One region of the Kitasatospora sp. NPDC041988 genome, then DNA from elsewhere that is predicted to be linked to it. Evidence: predicted binding sites of a transcription regulator. Region 1 holds the regulator's gene; each other region holds the start of a gene.
What was found. Region 1 encodes HspR, which represses chaperone genes until heat shock. Its sites were predicted from a motif close to TTGAGNNNNNNNNNCTCAA; they were not measured.
Positions count from the first base shown of each region.

Region 2: a site for HspR is predicted at 4,138-4,156, ahead of lon (endopeptidase La). Genes of this name have one in related genera too.
Region 3: a site for HspR is predicted at 2,838-2,856, ahead of dnaK (molecular chaperone DnaK). Genes of this name have one in related genera too.

Region 1 is NZ_JBVJCO010000050.1:19,012-25,443, forward strand. It holds gene dnaK (molecular chaperone DnaK) at 1-861, shown strand, start outside; gene grpE (nucleotide exchange factor GrpE) at 858-1,478, shown strand; gene dnaJ (molecular chaperone DnaJ) at 1,765-2,922, shown strand; gene ACZ6NC_RS34515 (heat shock protein transcriptional repressor HspR) at 2,930-3,463, shown strand; gene ACZ6NC_RS34520 (helix-turn-helix transcriptional regulator) at 3,672-4,673, shown strand; gene ACZ6NC_RS34525 (hypothetical protein) at 5,207-5,833, shown strand; gene ACZ6NC_RS34530 (LuxR C-terminal-related transcriptional regulator) at 5,856-6,432, opposite strand, start outside.
Region 2 is NZ_JBVJCO010000017.1:72,244-78,675, reverse strand. It holds gene ACZ6NC_RS18890 (ROK family protein) at 1-780, opposite strand, end outside; gene ACZ6NC_RS18885 (GtrA family protein) at 916-1,437, opposite strand; gene ACZ6NC_RS18880 (hypothetical protein) at 1,470-1,664, opposite strand; gene lon (endopeptidase La) at 1,722-4,115, opposite strand; gene ACZ6NC_RS18870 (rhomboid-like protein) at 4,269-5,039, opposite strand; gene ACZ6NC_RS18865 (response regulator transcription factor) at 5,598-6,335, shown strand.
Region 3 is NZ_JBVJCO010000003.1:150,854-157,285, reverse strand. It holds gene ACZ6NC_RS05405 (MGDG synthase family glycosyltransferase) at 1-279, opposite strand, end outside; gene ACZ6NC_RS05400 (NAD-dependent epimerase/dehydratase family protein) at 291-1,256, opposite strand; gene ACZ6NC_RS05395 (DegT/DnrJ/EryC1/StrS family aminotransferase) at 1,333-2,457, opposite strand; gene dnaK (molecular chaperone DnaK) at 2,898-4,784, shown strand; gene ACZ6NC_RS05385 (LysR family transcriptional regulator) at 4,825-5,778, opposite strand; gene ACZ6NC_RS05380 (NAD(P)H-binding protein) at 5,882-6,432, shown strand, end outside.

The sequences.
Region 1 (6,432 bases):
ACCGGCGGCAAGGACGCCAACAAGGGCGTCAACCCGGACGAGGTCGTCGCCATCGGCGCCGCGCTCCAGGCCGGTGTCCTCAAGGGCGAGGTCAAGGACGTCCTGCTGCTCGACGTCACCCCGCTGTCCCTCGGCATCGAGACCAAGGGCGGCATCATGACCAAGCTGATCGAGCGCAACACCACGATCCCGACCAAGCGCTCCGAGATCTTCACCACGGCCGAGGACAACCAGCCGTCCGTGCAGATCCAGGTCTACCAGGGCGAGCGCGAGATCGCCGCGTACAACAAGAAGCTCGGCATGTTCGAGCTGACCGGTCTCCCGCCGGCCCCCCGCGGCCTGCCCCAGATCGAGGTCACCTTCGACATCGACGCCAACGGCATCATGCACGTCGGCGCGAAGGACCTCGGCACCGGCAAGGAGCAGAAGATGACCGTCACCGGTGGCTCCGCGCTGCCGAAGGACGACATCGAGCGCATGATGCGCGAGGCCGAGCAGTACGCGGAGGAGGACCACAAGCGCCGCGAGTCGGTCGAGACCCGCAACCAGGCCGAGCAGCTCGTCTACTCGACCGAGAAGTTCATCGCCGACAACGCCGAGAAGCTCCCGGCCGACGTCAAGACCGAGGTCGAGGCCGCCATCGGCGAGCTCAAGGAGGCCCTGAAGGGCGAGGACATCGCGGCCATCCGCGACGCCTCCGAGAAGGTCTCCACCACCGCCCAGAAGCTCGGCCAGGCGCTGTACGCCAACGCCGACGCCGCCGGTGCCGCCCCGGCCGGTGACGCCGCCGGCGCCAAGGACGACGACGTCGTCGACGCCGAGATCGTGGACGACGAGAAGCCCAAGGGCGGTGCGGCATGACGGAGAAGCCGCAGGGTGCTGAGCCCGGCGACGACTCCGCCGCCGAGGAGGCCGTGATCAAGGCCGCCGAGGAGGCCGCCGCAGCCGGTGACAGCACCGAGGGCGCGGGCGACGCGGCCGCGGCCAAGCGCGAGCTGGCCGAGCGGACGGCGGACCTCCAGCGCCTCCAGGCCGAGTACCAGAACTACCGCAAGCGGGTCGAGCGCGACCGTCTGACGGTCCGCGAGATCGCCGTCTCCAACATCCTGGAGTCGCTGATCCCGGTCCTGGACGACATCGGCCGGGCCCGCGAGCACGGCGAGGTGACGGGCGGCTTCAAGTCCGTCGCCGAGTCCCTGGAGACGGTCGTGGCCAAGCTGGGCCTCCAGCAGTTCGGCAAGGAGGGCGAGCCCTTCGACCCGACCATGCACGAGGCGCTGATGCACAGCTACTCCTCGGACGTCACCGAGGACACCTGTGTCCAGATCCTCCAGCCCGGCTACCGGATCGGCGAGCGGATCATCCGCCCGGCGATGGTGGCGGTCGCGGAGCCCCAGCCGGGCACCCAGACCACCGCCGCGCCCGACGCCGACAAGGCCGCGGACGCCGACAAGGCCGACGGTGGCTCGGAGAGCTGACAACCTGTGCGCTGCGGAGTCGTACGTCGTCCAGTACGACGGCCGGCTCCGCAGCGCCGTCTCCGTTGACAGCACCCTGTCCCTGTCTCTTGACAGCACATTGACTATGGATCGTGGGAGGTGGCGGCAGCCATGAGCGAGCGCAGCGAGCGAATCAATCGGGGGCGCGCGTTCCGCGAAGCGGCTGCCGAGCGAAGCGAGGTGGGCGCATGAGCGAGCGCAGCGAGCGAATCAATCGGGGGCGCGCGTTCCGCGAAGCGGCATCCGAGCGAAGCGAGGTTGGCGCATGAGCGGCAAGGACTACGTGGAGAAGGACTACTACAAGGTCCTCGGCGTGCCCAAGGACGCCTCCGCCACCGAGATCAAGAAGACGTACCGCAAGCTGGCGCGCGAGTTCCACCCCGATGCGAACAAGGGTGACAGCAAGGCCGAGGAGCGCTTCAAGGACATCTCCGAGGCCTATGACGTCCTGTCGGACGAGAAGCGCCGCAAGGAGTACGACGAGGCGCGCACCCTCTTCGCCAACGGCGGCTTCCGCTCCGGCGGCCCCGGCGGCGGCAACTACAGCTTCGACTTCGGCGACCTCTTCAGCGGCAGCCAGGGCGGCGGCGCCGGCGGCGGCGGCGGGATCGGCGACGTCTTCGGCGGCCTCTTCAACCGCGGCGGCCGCCAGCCCCAGCCCCGGCGGGGTGCCGATGTCGAGACCGAGGTGACGCTCTCCTTCGAGGAGGCCGTCGACGGCGCGACCGTCCCGCTCCGGATGACCAGCCAGGCCCCCTGCCGCACCTGCAGCGGGACCGGCGCCAAGGCCGGCACCACTCCCCGGGTCTGTCCCACCTGCGTCGGCGCCGGCACCGTCAGCCGCGGCCAGGGCGCCTTCGCCCTCTCCGAGCCCTGCCGGGACTGCCGCGGCCGAGGCATGATCGTCGACGACCCGTGCCCGGACTGCCACGGCAGCGGCCGGGCCAGTTCCGCCCGCACCATGCAGGTCCGGATCCCGGCCGGCGTCCAGGACGCCCAGCGCATCCGTCTCAAGGGCAAGGGCGCCCAGGGCGAGCGCGGCGGCCAGTCCGGCGACCTCTACGTCACCGTGCACGTCGACCCCCACGCCGTCTTCGGGCGCAAGGCCGACAACCTCACCGTGACCGTGCCCGTCACCTTCCCCGAAGCCGCGTTGGGCGGCACCATCGAGGTGCCGACGCTCAACGGCCCTTCGGTGAAGCTCAAGCTGCCCCCCGGCAGCGCCAACGGCCTCACCCTGCGGGCCCGCGGCAAGGGCGCCACCCGCAAGGACGGCACCCGCGGCGACCTTCTGGTCACCGTGGAGGTCGTGGTGCCCCAGCACGTCACCGGCGACGCGCTGACGGCCCTGGAGCAGTACCGCGAGGCCACCGCCTCCGACGACCCACGAGCCGCCCTGTTCAAGGCGGCGAAGGGAGCGTGACGACCAGATGACCCCCGACAGCAGCCCCCTCGGTCCGCTGGGCCCCGGCGGCCCGATCGGTCCCGGTGTGGGCGAAGGCCTCCCCGGCGGCGCCCCGCGCGCCCGCCGCTCCGCCCCGCCCCCGCAGTACGTCCTGACCGAGGACACCCCGGTGTACGTGATCTCGGTCGCCGCCGAGCTCTCGGGCCTGCACCCGCAGACGCTGCGCCAGTACGACCGCCTCGGTCTGGTCTGCCCCGACCGCACCGCCGGCCGCGGCCGCCGCTACTCCGCCCGCGACATCCAGCAGCTGCGCGAGGTCCAGCGCCTCTCGCAGGACGAGGGCATCAACCTGGCCGGCATCAAGCGGATCATCGAGCTGGAGAACCAGGTCACCGCCCTCCAGTCGCGCATCGCCGAACTCGCCGACTCGCTCGAAGGCGCCGCGACCACCCTCCAGCAGCGCGAGGCCACCATCCACGCCTCCTACCGCCGCGACCTGGTGCCCTACCAGCCGCCGACGCAGTCGAGCGCCCTGGTGGTGTGGCGGCCCAAGCGCTGACCAGCCTCTTCGGCCACTGCCGCCGGTTCCCTCTGGTCGGGGGGGTGCCGGCGGCTTGGTGTTGGTGAGAGAGTGCAGACTTGAGCGCTCTACCGTCATCCAGGTCCGCGAATCTCCACGCCGGACATCCTGCTCAGCCTAAGATCAACTCCGCAGCAAGGCACCGACTCTCTGACAGTATTGGCCGGCCTACGACAAGGAGACGAGGATGAACGGCCGCGAGCAACCAGGCTTCATGCCGGATGGGTCGCGCGCCCTGTCAGCAGACGCCCGGGCACTGTATCTGGCCACTCTCCGGGAGAACGGTCGACTGGTCCGAAAGGACGACGATCCGCAGGAAGCCGTCGCGTTCGACGAACTGATTGCCCTGGGCCTTCTGGTGCCCGATATCGACGAGCCCGGAGTATTTGCCGCCGTCGACCCCGCCCAGCTTTCCACCAGTTTGAGCTTCGCCTGGCAGCGCCAGGCGCTGGATTTGCTGTCCCGCGCCGTTTCACTCCCCGCCGACCTCAGCGATCTCGCGGAAGCCTTCCATTCCCGAGGACAGGAAGGCGGACAGGTCGAATATGTACACGGGAAGGCGTTGATAAATCAGCGGCTCCAGCAGGCCCAGGCGGGCGGCCCGGAGGAAGCGCTCGCCATGCAGCCTGGCGGACCGCGTCCGCCCGGGGTCCTGGCCGCCGGTCTGGAGGACGACCTCGCAAAGCTACGCCGGGGCGCGAGCATGCGCACGATTTACCATGCCAGCACTCGCTACCATCAACCCACACGTGACTATGTCGCCACCCTGGCCACTGCGGGATGGCAATTCAGGACCCTCGACGAGCCCTACACCAGACTGATCATCATCGACCGCCGAATAGCGGTCATCCCGGTGGCCGACGACATGAGCCTGGCCGCGTTCATCCACGATCAGTCCGTGATCAAATACCTGGTGGAAGAAGTATTCGAGCGCAACTGGGGCCGTGCCCTGGAGTTCGACGGCGAACGGACGGTCCCACAGGAAGTCGTTTCGCGGCTCCGGCAGACGATCATCGAGCTGCTGCTGTCCGGGACGAATCATCGCGTGATTGCCCGCCGGCTCGGCATAAGCGAGCGGACGCTGGCCCGCCATATCGCCGAAATGCGCGACGACTACAACGTCGACTCGCTTTTTCAACTGGGCTACGTCCTGGGGCGAGCGTCCCACGAGCCTGGCGAGCAGCCGTAAAGGGAAGCGGTGCGCGCCGGACCGGCTAGGTCCAATGCGTATCGGAGGCGACAACGGTGACCGTGGCACTCGCCTGCTCGCCGTCGACATACTCGCCCCCCGCCACGGTGGCCGTGATGGCGAGCAGCGCCACCGCACCCACGACGAGAGGAAGAACGACCTTTCGGACGTACCGGTGCATGCGAGACATACGCCCGCCCCTTCCCTCAGACCCGTTATCAAACAAACGGCCAGCAGTAGAACGACTGAACACATGTTGCCGCATAGCGCCGGACTATGTCACGCCGCTGCACTCCCGCAGTGCGTCATCTCTCTGCCAGGCATCCAGATGCCACCTCGCAAACCTGGACGTCGCCACTGCGCCCGATGGACGATCAGTTCGCTCTCGATGGTCCGTCCAAGTTCACCACACTTGCCGATGTACCTTCAATTTCCCACTCAACTAACCACCATGTCCCATCAGTTTGGGCACCCCTGGTCCAACGTATCCGCCGACGCTTACTCCCCCGGTCGGCCTTCTCCCGGAGTCGACAATGACCGAGCCCTACCTGCGTCACCACGACAGCCAGGCCCCTGAGGGCCGGCGTGCACGAGTCTTCCTGGCCGCGCCGTTGATGCGACTGACCGGGCCGGCGGACAGTGTGGTGACCCTGGCCAGCCGGACGCGGCTGACGACGCTTCGCACCACGCTCCTGCGAAGCGGCGCCGCCGTGTACAGCGCGCACCACAGCGATGCCTGGACCGTCGCCGGCCGGGCCCCCGAGCCGCGGGTCCCCTCGGATTTCCGGGCCCTGCAGTCCGCCGACCTGGTCTTCGCGTACGTCGGCGCACCGCTGTCCGCCGGGGTGAGCCTGGAGCTGGGGTGGGCGTCGGCGCTGCGGAAGCCGATCGTCCTGCTGGTGGACGAAGCGATCACGCACAACCCGCTGATCGCCACCATCGAGCAGGTCGCCCCCGTGCTGCCGCTGGTCTTCGACGACACCTGGTCGCAGGAGGCCCTCCACCACACCGTGGAGACCGCCCTGGACTGGGCCGGCATGGCGCTCTCCCTGCGCGAGGGCTTCTGGACCGCCCCCGGCGAGCAGTTCACCGTTCCCCGCCAGCAGCCCCCGGCCGTCGGCCCGACCGGCTACTGGCCGAGCAACGCCGCCACCGGCTGACCTCCACTCGCGGCCCGGCAGCTCACGCACCGGACTCCCCCGTCCGGGCTCCGCGCATCTGCCAGCCGAGCTGGAACAGGGTCTCGGCGTCGTACAGCTCCCGCAGCCGCGCGATGTGACCGGCCACCGTGCGCTCGCTCAGGCCGAGGCGGCTCGCGATCGTCCGCTGGGTCAGGCCCTGCGCGAGGAGTCGGCCGACCTGCTCGTGGACCAGCTGCTCCGTGCCGCCCCCGGCCAGTGCCGCCCAGTTCACACCTTCCGCCTGCTGCCAGTGCTGCTCGAAGACGTCCACCAGGAAGGACACCGTCGCCGGGTCCTCCACGAAGGCGGCACTGCTGTTGTCCGGCGCGGCCGGGATCACGGCGACGGTGCGGTCGAAGATCAGCATTCGCTTGAACGGCACGGCCAGCACCCGGATCGCGCCACCGAGCCGGGTGGTCTCGACCGCGTACTCCACGGTCGGGCCGTCCGACCGGGCAGCCGGTTCGTAGAGGGTCCGCATGGTGCCACCGCGTTCGAGGTAGCGGCGGGCCCGGTCGAGCGAGTCGGGCAGCAGTTCGGCCGGCCGGGCCCCGCCGGGCTGTGCGGTCAGCCCCTCC
Region 2 (6,432 bases), on a different contig from region 1:
GCGGACCGGCACATGGCCCAGCTCGCCCGCGTAACCGCGGGCCCCGCGCAGCAGCCGACCGCCGATCACGATCGCCGCGCCGACCCCGGCCTCGGCGGAGACGTGCAGGAAGTGGTCGGGCGCGCCGCCCAGCCAGAGTTCGGCGAGCCCGCCCAGGTTGGCCTCGTTGTCGGCGTCGATCGGCAGCTCGGCCAGCTGCTCGGCGCCGGCCGCGCGCAGTGCGTGCCGCAGTTCGGCGGTGACCGGAACGTCCTGCCAGCCCAGGTTGGCGGCCCGCTGGAGCACCCCGCCACCGTCGCCGACCAGCCCGGGCACGGCCAGCGTCAGCCCGGCCGGGCGCAGCCCCGCCTCGACGGTGGCCGCGCGCAGCAGCTCGGCCAGGTCGGCCAGGACGGCGGCGGGCCGCCGACCCCGGTTGCAGATCTCCTGGCGGCGCCAGGCGCGGACCTCGCCGCGCAGGTCGACCACGCAGGCGCCGAGGTGTTCCACCCCGATCTCGGCACCGAGGCCGCCCGGCCCCCCGGGGTTGAGACCAAGCGCGGTGCCGGGCCGGCCGACCTTGCCGCTGGGCGCGGCCGGGCCCGCCTCGACCACCAGCCCCGCGGCGATCAGCTCCTCGGCGAGCGAGGAGACGGCCGCCCTGGTCAGCCCGGTGTCGGCGGCCACCTCGGCCCGGGAGCGCGGGGCGCGCGCGATCACGCCGAGCACCAGCGCCAGGTTGGCCCGGCGCATGCCCTGCTGGCTGGCGGGTCCGGCCCGGAGGCCGTCCGTCTCGCGCATCGCCCTCACCCCGCTCGGCTGCCTGGCACCCGCCTTCGGGGCCGGTCGCTTGCAGCGTAACCGCGTTCGGCCGCCCGCTCCCGGCGGGCCGGGAGCGCCCGCCCGGGCACCTGCGCGCGCCGGGCAAGTCACGCCCTACGAGATGCGTTGCGGCTGCTCCACCGGGGTGGCGGCCGGTTCGGCGAGGCGGGTGAAGACCCAGCGCTGCATGGCCCAGTAGCGGAACAGCATCGCGATGAAGGTGCCCACGACCATCCCGCTGACGAAGTCGGCCACCCCCTCGGTGAAGGCCGTCACCCGGGGCTCGCGCAGGTCCAGCAGGTAGCGCGAGACGATCAGCGGGAGGACGTTGACGCCGATCGCCACCGCGCTGACCAGCAGGAACAGCAGCACCTCGCGGCGGCGGCCGACTGCCCGGAAGGACCACTGGCGGTTGAGCACATACGAGACCGCGGTGCCGACCACGGTCGCGAGGGTGAGCGCCACCACCGGCTTGTGCTCCAGCACGGTGAACTTCAGCGCGAAGTTGAGCACCGTGGTCAGGCCGAAGCAGGCACCGCCGACCAGCAGGAACTTCACCAGCCGGCGGTGCCTGACCAGGAACGGGCGCAACCTGGCCGGCACTCTGGCCAGGGCACGCTGCGTGAGGGACGGCATCTTCGCAGTCTGACCACGGCGGCCGCGGGCCGCTACTCGTCAGCGGTGATCCGCAGCACCCCGGTGGTGGTCCTTTGGTAGACCACGCCGCCGGGGGCGATCGAGCCGACCATCCGGAGCATGTCGCAGAGGAAGCCGGCCCCGGTGTACTCGGTGCGCACCACGGCGCCGGTGCGCGGGCCGATCTCCGCGTAGTGAATGGGGGTCCAGCACCGAGGTGGTCGCACAAGCCCTGACGGGGCGTGGGGCCCGCAGAATCCCACACCCCGTCAGCCGGCCGCCCGTCAGGCGGCGACCAGCACCTCGGCCGGCTCCAGGGCCAGCTTCAGCACCTCCCGGACGTCCGCGACCGGGTGGACGGTGAGCCGCTCCAGCACCTCGGCCGGGACGTCGTCCAGGTCGGCCTCGTTCCGCTTGGGGATGATCACCGTGGTGACGCCGGCCCGGTCGGCGGCGAGGAGCTTCTGCTTCACCCCGCCGATCGGCAGCACCCGCCCGGTCAGCGACACCTCACCCGTCATCGCCACGTCGGTGCGCACCTTGCGGCCGGAGAGCAGCGAGGCCAGCGCGGTCGTCATGGTGATGCCGGCGCTCGGCCCGTCCTTGGGGACGGCCCCGGCGGGGACGTGCAGGTGCACGCCGCGGTCCCGCAGCGAGGTGACCGGCAGCTCCAGCTCGGCACCGCGCGAGCGGAGGAAGGAGAGCGCGATGTGCGCGGACTCCTTCATCACGTCGCCCAGCTGCCCGGTGAGGGTGAGCCCGGTGCCGCCGGTCTCGGCGTCGGCGAGCGAGGCCTCGATGTAGAGGACGTCGCCGCCGGCGCCCGTCACCGCGAGGCCCGTCGCCACGCCGGGGACGGCGGTGCGCCGCTCGGCCGGCTCCTGGGCCGCCTCGGGGACGTGGTGCGGCCGGCCGATCAGGGCGCGCAGGTCGTCGGCGCCGATCGCGGCGGGCAGCTCCCGCTCGCCCAGCTCGCTCTGCGCGGCGACCTTGCGCAGCACTCGCGCGATCGAGCGCTCCAGGTTCCGGACGCCCGCCTCACGGGTGTACTCGCCGGCCAGCCGGCGCAGCGCCTCCTCGTCGACCGCGACCTCCTCGCCCTTCAGGCCGGCCTTCTCCAGCTGGCGCGGGAACAGGTGGTCGCGGGCGATGACGACCTTCTCGTCCTCGGTGTAGCCGTCCAGGCGGACCAGCTCCATCCGGTCGAGCAGCGGCTCGGGGATGGCCTCCAGCACGTTGGCGGTGGCGAGGAAGACCACGTCGGAGAGGTCCAGCTCGACCTCCAGGTAGTGGTCGCGGAAGGTGTGGTTCTGGGCCGGGTCCAGCACCTCCAGCAGGGCGGCCGCCGGGTCGCCCCGGTAGTCGGAGCCGACCTTGTCGATCTCGTCCAGCAGGACGACCGGGTTCATCGAGCCGGCCTCCTTGACAGCCCGGACGAGCCGGCCGGGGAGCGCGCCGACGTAGGTGCGCCGGTGGCCGCGGATCTCCGCCTCGTCCCGGACGCCGCCGAGCGCCACCCGGACGAACTTGCGGCCCATCGCGCGGGCCACCGATTCGCCGAGCGAGGTCTTGCCGACGCCGGGCGGGCCGACCAGCGCCAGCACCGCGCCTCCGCGCCGGCCCCCCACCAGGCCGAGCCCCTGGTCGGCCCGGCGCTTGCGCACGGCGAGGTACTCGACGATGCGGTCCTTGACGTCGGCCAGGCCGGAGTGGTCGGCGTCCAGTACGGCGCGGGCGCCGGCGATGTCGTAGGCGTCCTCGGTCCGCTCGTTCCAGGGCAGCTCCAGGACGGTGTCCAGCCACGTCCGGATCCAGGAGCCCTCGGGCGACTGGTCGGACGCCCGCTCCAGCTTGTCGACCTCCTTGAGGGCCGCCTCGCGGACCTTCTCGGGCAGGTCGGCCGCCTCGACCCGGGCCCGGTAGTCGCCCTCCTCGTCGGCCGGGTCGCCGTTCAGCTCGGCCAGCTCCTTGCGGACGGCCTCCAGCTGGCGCCTGAGCAGGAACTCCTTCTGCTGCTTGGCCACGCCCTCCTCGACGTCCTTGCGGATGGTGTCGTTGACCTCCTCCTCGGCGAGGTGGTCGCGCAGCAGCGTGAGCGCGTACTCCAGGCGGGCCACCTGGTCGGCCTCCAGCAGCACCTTGAGCTTCTGCTCGGCGGTGGCGAAGGACGCGTAGCCGATGTTGTCGGCCAGCTCGCCGACGCCCTCGATCTGGGCCACCCGGTCGACGATCTGCCAGGCGCCGCGCCTGCGCAGCCACTGGGTGGAGAGCGACTTGTACTCCTTGACCAGCTCGGCGGCGCGCCCGGCCACCGGGGTGCCGACCGAGGACTCCCGGAACGGCGTGGTCTCCACCCAGAGGGCGGCGCCGGGCCCGGTGGTGCCGACGCCGATCCGGACCCGGCGCACGGCGCGCACCAGCGCCGCCGGATCGCCGTCGGCCAGCCGGCCGACCTGCTCGACGGTGGCGAGCGTGCCGACCGCCGCGTACGAGCCGTCCACCCGCGGGACCAGGAGGACCTGGGGCTTGCCGGTACCGGCGGCCGCGGCGCGCGCGGCCTCGACCGCGGCCCGCACCTCGGTGTCCTTGAGGTCCAACGGGACGACCATGCCCGGGAGCACGACCTCGTCGTCGAGCGGCAGCACGGGCAGGGTGAGCGGTGTGGACGTCGATGCCATGATCTCTCCCCAGTCAGTCAAGTTGAGTTGACCTGACTAAGGTTTTGCGAGCGCCGGATGTTCCCGGCCCCCTGTTCGCCATGAGCGAACAAAGGCGCCCGCGGGAGAAGGGGGAGAGCCTCGGGCGGGCCTGTCAAAAACGCCCGGGAGACGTCACATCCGGTCGAGCAGCGCGGCCCCGCGGGACGGCGGGGCGGACGCCGGGGCCGCCCCGGCCGGCTCGGGTCGGCGCGAGCGGCGGCCGGGGGTGCCTCGCAGCCAGCGCCAGAGCGCCACCCCGGCCAGCAGCGCCGCCGGGTGGCCGATCCCGGTCACCAAGTCCCGGTCGCCGGCGATCTGGTCGGCGACCAGCAGGCCCGCCGCGCCGAGCGCCAGCAGCCGCCCGCGCGGCTTCAGCAGCCCGGCCAGCGCGCCGAGGCTGGCCAGCACGCCGTAGCTGACGCCGATGTCCAGGTTGTCCAGCGCCGCGGACTCCAGCCGCCCGGTGGCCACGGCGCCGATCACCACCGACTGGGAGAGCAGCGTGGCGGTGATGTGACCGATCGCGAAGACGGCCGCCGCCCGGCCCGACCCGACCCGCCGCTCCAGCGGCGCGACGGTGAAGGCGAACGCCCAGAGGTAGGGCATCCAGATCGTCCCGGCCACCCAGAAGCCGCTGAACAGCAACGCGCGCAGCGGGTGGTGCAACAGGTTGTGCCCGTCCGAGCTGGACGCCTCCTGGAGGCGCAGCACCAGGTCCGGGTCGGCGAGCTTGGCGAAGGTGGTGGTGGCACCGACCACCGCGAGGTAGCCGAGCGCGAAGGGGTTGCGCCGGGGCGTCGGCACCCGGGCCAGCAGCCAGCCGGCGACCCCGGCCCGCAGCCCGTACCGCAGCATCCCGTAGGGCGGTCCGGTCTGCCCGGCGCCCTCCCGCAGCCCCGCCATGCCGCCTCCGCTCCGACCTGCAGCAACCGGCCCCGTCAGATGCCCAACGTACCGGCGCGCGCCGGAAATCCCACCCCCGTGAATCTTGTCGTGACCACGGTACGTCGCGGTTCTGGGAGTCCGCTGGGAAAACCCCGTGAATACCGGTGGACGGCCGGATGGCCGGATGGCCGGCCTTGGTCCAGACCTTCCCTCTGTTTACGCACGAGTAGCGGCTCTGACCGGCGGCTTGGCGTCAACAAGTGTGCATACGTACCGTCACACAGTGAAAAATCGCCGGGTAAGGTATCGGCCCGTGCCCACTCCCGAGTGGGTCCGATGGCGGCCCGACAGCCGCCTCACGGGCCGGAAATGTCCGGCCCACCTGCCGGAAACCACCCGCGGTCCGTACGCTGCGAAGTGTGCGGAAACGGTGGGCAGTCCACACCTGCCCTCCCGTCCCCGCACGTTCGACGGGACGGCGGACCCGGCACAGTCCACGACGGAACAAGACTACGAGCGGAGCCCCGCCATCCCCACAGGTGGCCGGCCCGCAGCCCTGGGGGCGGTGGCGTGACCGTGACAGAAATTCAGCAGGACAACCAGAACAGCGGCGGCACGGTGAGCAGCCAGCGCAGAGTGCTGGTGGTGGAGGACGAGCCCACGATCGCCGAGTCGATCGCGGCCCGGCTGGGCGCGGAGGGCTTCAAGGTCGCCGTGGCCCACGACGGCCCCGGTGCCGTCGACGGGTTCCACACCTGGCAGCCCGACCTGGTCGTGCTCGACATCATGCTGCCCGGGTTCGACGGCCTAGAGGTGTGCCGCCGGATCCAGGCCCAACGCCCGGTACCGGTCCTGATGCTGACCGCGCGCGACGACGAGACGGACCTCCTGGTCGGCCTCGGCGTCGGTGCCGACGACTACATGACCAAGCCCTTCTCCATGCGCGAGCTGGCGGCCCGGGTCAACGTGCTGCTGCGCCGCGTCGAGCGCGCCCAGCAGGCGGCCCGCACACCGGCTCTCGGCTCGCTGCGCTTCGGCGAGCTGGAGATCGACCACGTGCAGCGCCGGGTCCGGCTGGCCTCGGGCGACGTCCACCTGACGCCGACCGAGTTCGACCTGCTCGCCTGCCTGGCCGCCCAGCCGCGCGCGGTCCTCACCCGCGAGCAGCTGCTGGCCGAGGTGTGGGACTGGACGGACGCGTCCGGCACCCGCACCGTCGACAGCCACGTCAAGGCACTGCGCCGGAAGATCGGCGCCAGCTGGATCCGTACCGTCCACGGCGTCGGCTACGCGCTGGAAGCCCCGCTCTCGTAGCGGCGCCTCGGGCGACGGGCCTCCGGGGGGCCCGTGTCCCGAACCGCCGTGCGGGCCACCTGACGGATCACAGCACGCGGGGGATCACAGGGGACCA
Region 3 (6,432 bases), on a different contig from region 1:
GGCCGGCACCAGCCGGGTCCGGGCCGCCGCGTCGGCGAGCAGCGCGATCCGGGCGCCGGGCCGCAGCGCGGAGAAGTGGAAGGCGTCGTAGACCCCGGGCAGGTCGAGCAGCCGGCGGAAGACCAGCTCCCCGGCTGCGCCCGCCCGTTGGCCGAGCAGGGCCATCGCGTCCACGGTGGTGGTGGTCCACCCGCGGTCGTGCAGCGAGTCCGCGCAGGCCTGGGCCATCACGTCGTGGCCCTGTCCGAGCGAGCCGGAGACCAGCAGCGCGTGCGGCACCGGGCGCGGCCTCAGGACGTGCCCGGCGCGGGCTTGGGCGCGGGGGCCGGCGCGGCCTCGTCCCGGTACCAGTCGGCGTACCGCCGCACCCCGTCCGTGAAGTTGGTCCGTGGCGACCACCCCAGCAGCCGCTTGGCCTGCGCGGCCGAGATGCGGCGCCCGGAGTAGTCGGCGGCCCGCGCCTCGATGTGCTCGATGCTGACCGGCCCGAGCAGCCGGTCGACGGTGTCGGCGATGTCCCGCACCGAGATCGCGGTCGAGCCCTCCAGTGCGAAGGTCTGGTCCTCGGCCGTGGGGGAGAGGGCCCGGACGTGGGCGTCGGCGAGGTCCTCGACGTAGACGAAGTTGCGGCTCTGCCGGCCGTCGCCCGCGATGGTGATCGGCCGGCCGGCCAGTGCCGCCTGCACGAACCGGGCGACCACGAGCTCGTCGCGCATCCGCGGCCCGTACGGGATGCCGTAGCGCAGGATGGTGAAGTGCCGCCCGTACAGCTCCCGGTAGCTGTGCACCAGCATCTCGGCGGCGAGCTTGGTGGCGACGTACAGGTGCCCGCTGTGCTCCAGCTCGATCGGCACGTGCTCGTCCAGCTCCTGCTCCCCGCTGTCCATCCCGGCCTCGGCGAGCGCGGCACCGTAGACCCAGACGGTGCTGGCCAGCACGGTGCGGCTGAGGCCGCTGAGCCGGGCCGCTTCCAGGACGGCCTCGGTGCCGTCGATGTTGACGCGCACGGCGCGGACCGGGTCGGCGGCGACGCGTTCGACGTCGGCCATCGCGGCGAGGTGGAAGACCACCTCGCTGCCGTCCAGGGCGGCGGTGAGCGCGGGCAGGTCCAGGATGTCGATCCGGGCGTGCTCGGCACCGGGGTTGAGGTACTTGTCGGTGGTGTCCACCGCGAGCACCTCGTGCCCGGCGGACAGCAGCCGGTCCACGACGTGTGAGCCGATGAATCCGCACCCCCCGGTGACGGCTACGCGCACGTTCTCTCTCCTTCTCCGGCTCGCTGGGTCGGGGCTCTCCGGGCTCTCCGGACGGCGGGATGCTCCCGGCAGGGGGTCATCCCGCGAGCCGCCGGTGGACGGCCGTGACCGCCGCGATCACCTGGTCGGTCTCGTCCTCGGTCATGTCGGAATGCACCGGCAGGCAGATCTGCCGGCGGCAGAGGTCCTCGGCGACCGGCAGCGGCTCCCGTCGGTAGGGGGCCAGCACCGGCTGCAGGTGCAACGGCAGGTCGTACACCTCACCGGAGAGCCGGACGCCGTGCTCCTCGGCCACCGCGCGCTTGAACGCGGCGCGGTCGACGCCGGCCGGCAGCAGCGCCACGTACTTGTAGTAGTTGCTGCGCGAACCGGCCGGCTCGGCCATCGACCGCAGGCCGTCGAGGCCGGCGAGCGCCGCGTCGTACCGCTGGGCGACCCGGCGTCTGGTCTCGACGAACTCCTTGAGCCGCCGCAGGTGCACCGTGCCGACGGCGGCGTTCAGCTCGCTCATCCGCCAGGAGGCGCCGAGCCGGACGTGGTGGTTGGTGGTGAACGAGCCCTTGCCCTGGTCGCGGTGGATCCGGGCCTCGTCGCGCAGCTCGGCCGACTCGGTGAGGATCATGCCACCCTCGCCGCTGGTGGTGACCTTGGTCGGGTAGAACGAGAACGCGCCGGCCAGGCCGAACGACCCGGCGGGGCGCCCGTCGTAGCTGCTGCCGTGGGCGTGCGCGGCGTCCTCCACCAGGGGGATGCCCCGCCGGTCGCAGATCGCGCGCAGGGCGTCCACGTCGGGGGTGATCAGCCCGCCGATGTGCACCAGCACCACGGCGGCGGTGTCCGGGGTGAGCGCCGCCTCCAGCGTCGCGGGGCTGAGCGCGAAGGTGGCCGGGTCGACGTCGGCGATGACCGGCCGCCCGCCCGCGTGCACGATGGCGCCGGCGGTCGCGTAGAAGGTGACGGCCGGGACGACCACGTCACGGTCGCGGACGTCGACGGTGCGCAGGACGATCTCCAGCGCCGCCGTGCCGCTGGCGACGGCGACCGCGTGCGAGGCGCCGTGCTCGGCCGCGAAGGCCTGCTCGAACCGCTCGGTCCAGGGGCCGAGCGTCAGCGCGCCGGTGGCGAGGATCTCCGTCACCGCGTCCGCGACGGCTGAACGGTCGCTCTCGTCGAAGACGATGCGAGCGGCTGGAACGCCCATCGGGCCTCCTCCGGCAGCAGGATGAACACTTCAACGGACATGTATCTCTGGGAAAGGTGCATCTCTGGGCAGACCGGGCAAAACGGTCGGGCCAGGCACATCACGCTACTTCGCCCGCCCGGCCCCGGCCTGTCGTCACCGCCCGCCCGGGTGATCCGCGGGCCCTTCGGCCGTCCCGCCCCGCCCCCGCGCCGCCCGCCCGGGCCGCCGGGAGGTGACCTTCCGTCGCCCTCCGTAGACCCCGGCTACTCCGTACCTAGGCCCTGGCTACTCCGTACGTAGACCCCGGCTACTCCGTACGGGTGTCGCCACTACTGCGCACGCAGTGCACGAGGTGCCTGCCCGGCGAGGACGACGCGCACGCCCCGGCGGAGTGACAATTGACTCGGTCCGACTCAAGTCCCGCGGCCCGGCGGGGCGTCTGCGGAAGGAGGCCGGTGATGGTTCGTTCGGTCGGGATCGATCTGGGCACCACCAACTCCGTCGTCTGTGTCCTGGAGGGCGGCGAACCCACCGTCGTCCCCAACGCGGAGGGCGCCCGTACCACGCCGTCGGTGGTGGCGTTCGCCAAGGGCGGCGAGGTGCTGGTCGGCGAGGTGGCCAAGCGCCAGGCGGTGACCAACGTGGACCGCACCGCCCGTTCGGTGAAGCGGCACGTCGGCGACGCGCAGTGGCGCTTCCCCGAGGCCGGTGACGTGGACGGCCGGCGCTACACCGCGCAGGAGATCTCCGCCCGCGTGCTGCAGAAGCTGAAGCGCGACGCCGAGGCCTACCTGGGCGAGGACGTGACCGACGCCGTCGTCACCGTGCCGGCGTACTTCAACGACTCCCAGCGCACCGCGACCAAGGAGGCGGGCGAGATCGCCGGCCTGAAGGTGCTGCGCATCGTCAACGAGCCGACCGCGGCGGCGCTCGCGTACGGGCTGGACAAGGAGAACGACCAGACGATCCTGGTCTTCGACCTCGGCGGCGGCACCTTCGACGTCTCACTGCTGGAGATCGGCGACGGGGTCGTCGAGGTGAAGTCCACCAACGGCGACACCCGGCTCGGCGGCGACGACTGGGACCAGAAGGTCGTGGACCACCTGGTACAGCAGTTCAAGAACGGCTACGGGATCGATCTCGCCAAGGACAAGATGGCCGCGCAGCGGCTGCGCGAGGCGGCCGAGAAGGCCAAGATCGAGCTCTCCTCGGCGAGCGAGACCAGCATCAACCTGCCCTACGTCAGCGCCTCCGCGGACGGTCCGCTGCACCTGGAGGAGAAGCTCACCCGCGCCCAGTTCGAGCAGCTCACCGCCGACCTGCTGGAGCGGTGCAAGGGCCCGTTCCACCAGGCGGTGCAGGACGCCGGGATCCAGGTGGCCGACATCGACCACGTCATCCTGGTCGGCGGTTCGACCCGGATGCCGGCCGTCACCGGGCTGGTCAGGTCGCTCACCGGGAAGGACCCGCACAAGGGCGTCAACCCGGACGAGGTGGTGGCCGTCGGTGCTTCGCTCCAGGCCGGTGTGCTGAAGGGCGAGGTCAAGGACGTCCTGCTGCTCGACGTCACCCCGCTGTCCCTGGGCATCGAGACCAAGGGCGGCATCATGACCAGGCTGATCGAGCGCAACACGACCATTCCGACCAAGCGCTCGGAGATCTTCACCACGGCCGAGGACAACCAGCCGTCCGTGCAGATCCAGGTCTTCCAGGGCGAGCGTGAGATCGCCTCGTACAACAAGCGGCTCGGCATGTTCGAACTCACCGGCCTGCCGCCCGCGCCCCGGGGGCTGCCGCAGATCGAGGTCACCTTCGACATCGACGCCAACGGCATCATGCACGTCGCCGCGAAGGATCTCGGCACCGGCCGCGAGCAGAAGATGACCGTCACCGGCGGCTCCTCGCTGCCGAAGGACGACATCCAGCGGATGATGCGCGACGCCGAGCAGCATGCCGAGGAGGACCGGCAGCGCAAGGAGGCCGCGGAGACCCGCAACCAGGCCGAGCAGCTCGTCTACTCGACCGAGCGGCTCCTCGCCGACAATCCCGAGAAGGTCCCCGGCGACGTCAAGGCCGAGGTGGAGGCGGCGCTCGCCGACCTCAAGGAGAAGCTCAAGGGCGAGGACGCCGCCGCCGTCCGGATCTCGATGGAGCGGGCTGCCGTCGTGGCGCAGAAGATCGGCACGGCCATCTACTCCCAGGCCTCGTCCGGCTCCGGCGCCCAGCCCGCGGACGGCACCACGGGCGGCCAGGCGGACGGCTCCGGGGGCGCGCCGGGCGGCGAGGAGGAGGTCGTCGACGCCGAGATCGTGGACGACGAGAAGCCCAAGGGCCCGGGCGGCTGAGCCGGTTCGGCCGTCCCGGCGCCTCGGTGTCTCGGTCAGGTCATGTGGTCGGGCTCCCGGGTGTGCGGAGGGTGCGGCGGATGGCGTTGCGGAGCCAGTGGTGGGCTCTGTCGGCCGCATGGCGGGGGTGCCAGGCCATGCCGACGGTCACGGGCGGCAGCGCCACGGGGATGTCCAGGAGGTGTAGTCCGAGGGCGATGGCGTCGCCGGTGAGGGGTGAGGGGGCGGCGCCGGGGAGTGCCGCGGGTACGAGGCAGACGATGTCGCTGCGAGCGGCGAGGGTCATGGCGGCCAGGTGGCTGGGGAGGACGATGCCGACCCGCCGATGAAGGTTCTGCTCGGCCAGGGCGGTGTCGAGGGGGCCGGTGAACCGGCCGCGGCGGCTGACCGCGACGTGTTGGGCGGCGGCGAGCCGGGCCGGGGTCAGGGGCCCTTCGGCCAGCGGATGGCCGGGCCGGACGGCCGCCATCATGCGGAGGCTGACCAGTTCCTCGACCCTGGTTTCGGGGTCCACGTGGTCGATGGACCCGACCTCCAGGTCGATCCGGCCGTCGCGCAGGGCTGGGCCCGCCTCCAACTCCTCGGCCCGGAGCCGGAACGAGACCCCCGGTGCCTCCTGCTCGGCCAGGCGCAGCAGTCCGGGGGCCAGTGCCGCGCCGACCAGGTCGGCGGTCTGGAGGGTGAAGGTGCTGCGCAGGGTGGCGGGGTCGACGCCGGTATCGGGGCTGAGCAGGGCTCCGAGGCGCTGCACCACGGCCGCGGCTTCCTCGCGCAGGGCCTGGGCCCGCGGGGTGGGGACCATGGTCTGCCCGGCCCGGACCAGCAGCGGATCCTGCAGGGTGCGGCGCAGGCGGGCGAGCGTGCGGCTCATGGCGGCGGGCGAGGTGTGCAGGCGGGCGGCGGCCCGGGTGACGCTCTGCTCGGCCAGCAGGGCGTCCAACGCGATGGCGAGATTGGCGTCGAGGGCCGAATCCGGGCTGTTCACCAGCATCATTCCATTTCAGTCAATGATTCCGTGCTGAAGTTCCCATTGTGGCAACACCGTGCTCCTTCGCAGGATGGGGGGCGTACCGACCGGCACGACCTGCGAGGTTTTCATGATCGTCATCACCGCTCCCACCGGGAACATCGGCCGTCACCTGCTCTCCCGGCTCCTGGAGTCCGGCCCCGCCGCAGGCGAGGAGCTGCGCGTGATCGTGCGCGACCCGGCCCGGCTTCCGGACGCGGCGCGCGGACGCGTCGAGGTGATCGTCGGCTCGCACGGCGACGCCGAGGTCGTCGACCGGGCCTTCGAGGGTGCGGACGCCGTCTTCTGGCTCGCCCCTCCGGACGCCGCCCTGACCCCGTATGACGCCTACAGCGGCTTCAGCGGACCGGCCGTGAGGGCGCTCGCCGCCCACGGCGTCGGCCATGTCGTCGGCGTCTCCGCGCTCGGCCGCGGCACCCCGCTCGCCGACCGGGCCGGCCTTGTCACCGCCTCCCTCGCCTTGGACGACCTCATCGCCGGCAGCGGCGTCGCCTACCGGGCCCTGGCCAACCCGTCCTTCTTCGAGAACCTCCTGGAGGAGTCCGACTCGATCCGCGACAAGGGCGTGTTCACCGACTCCGTCGACGCCGACCGTAAGGCTCCCCTCGTCGCCACCGCCGA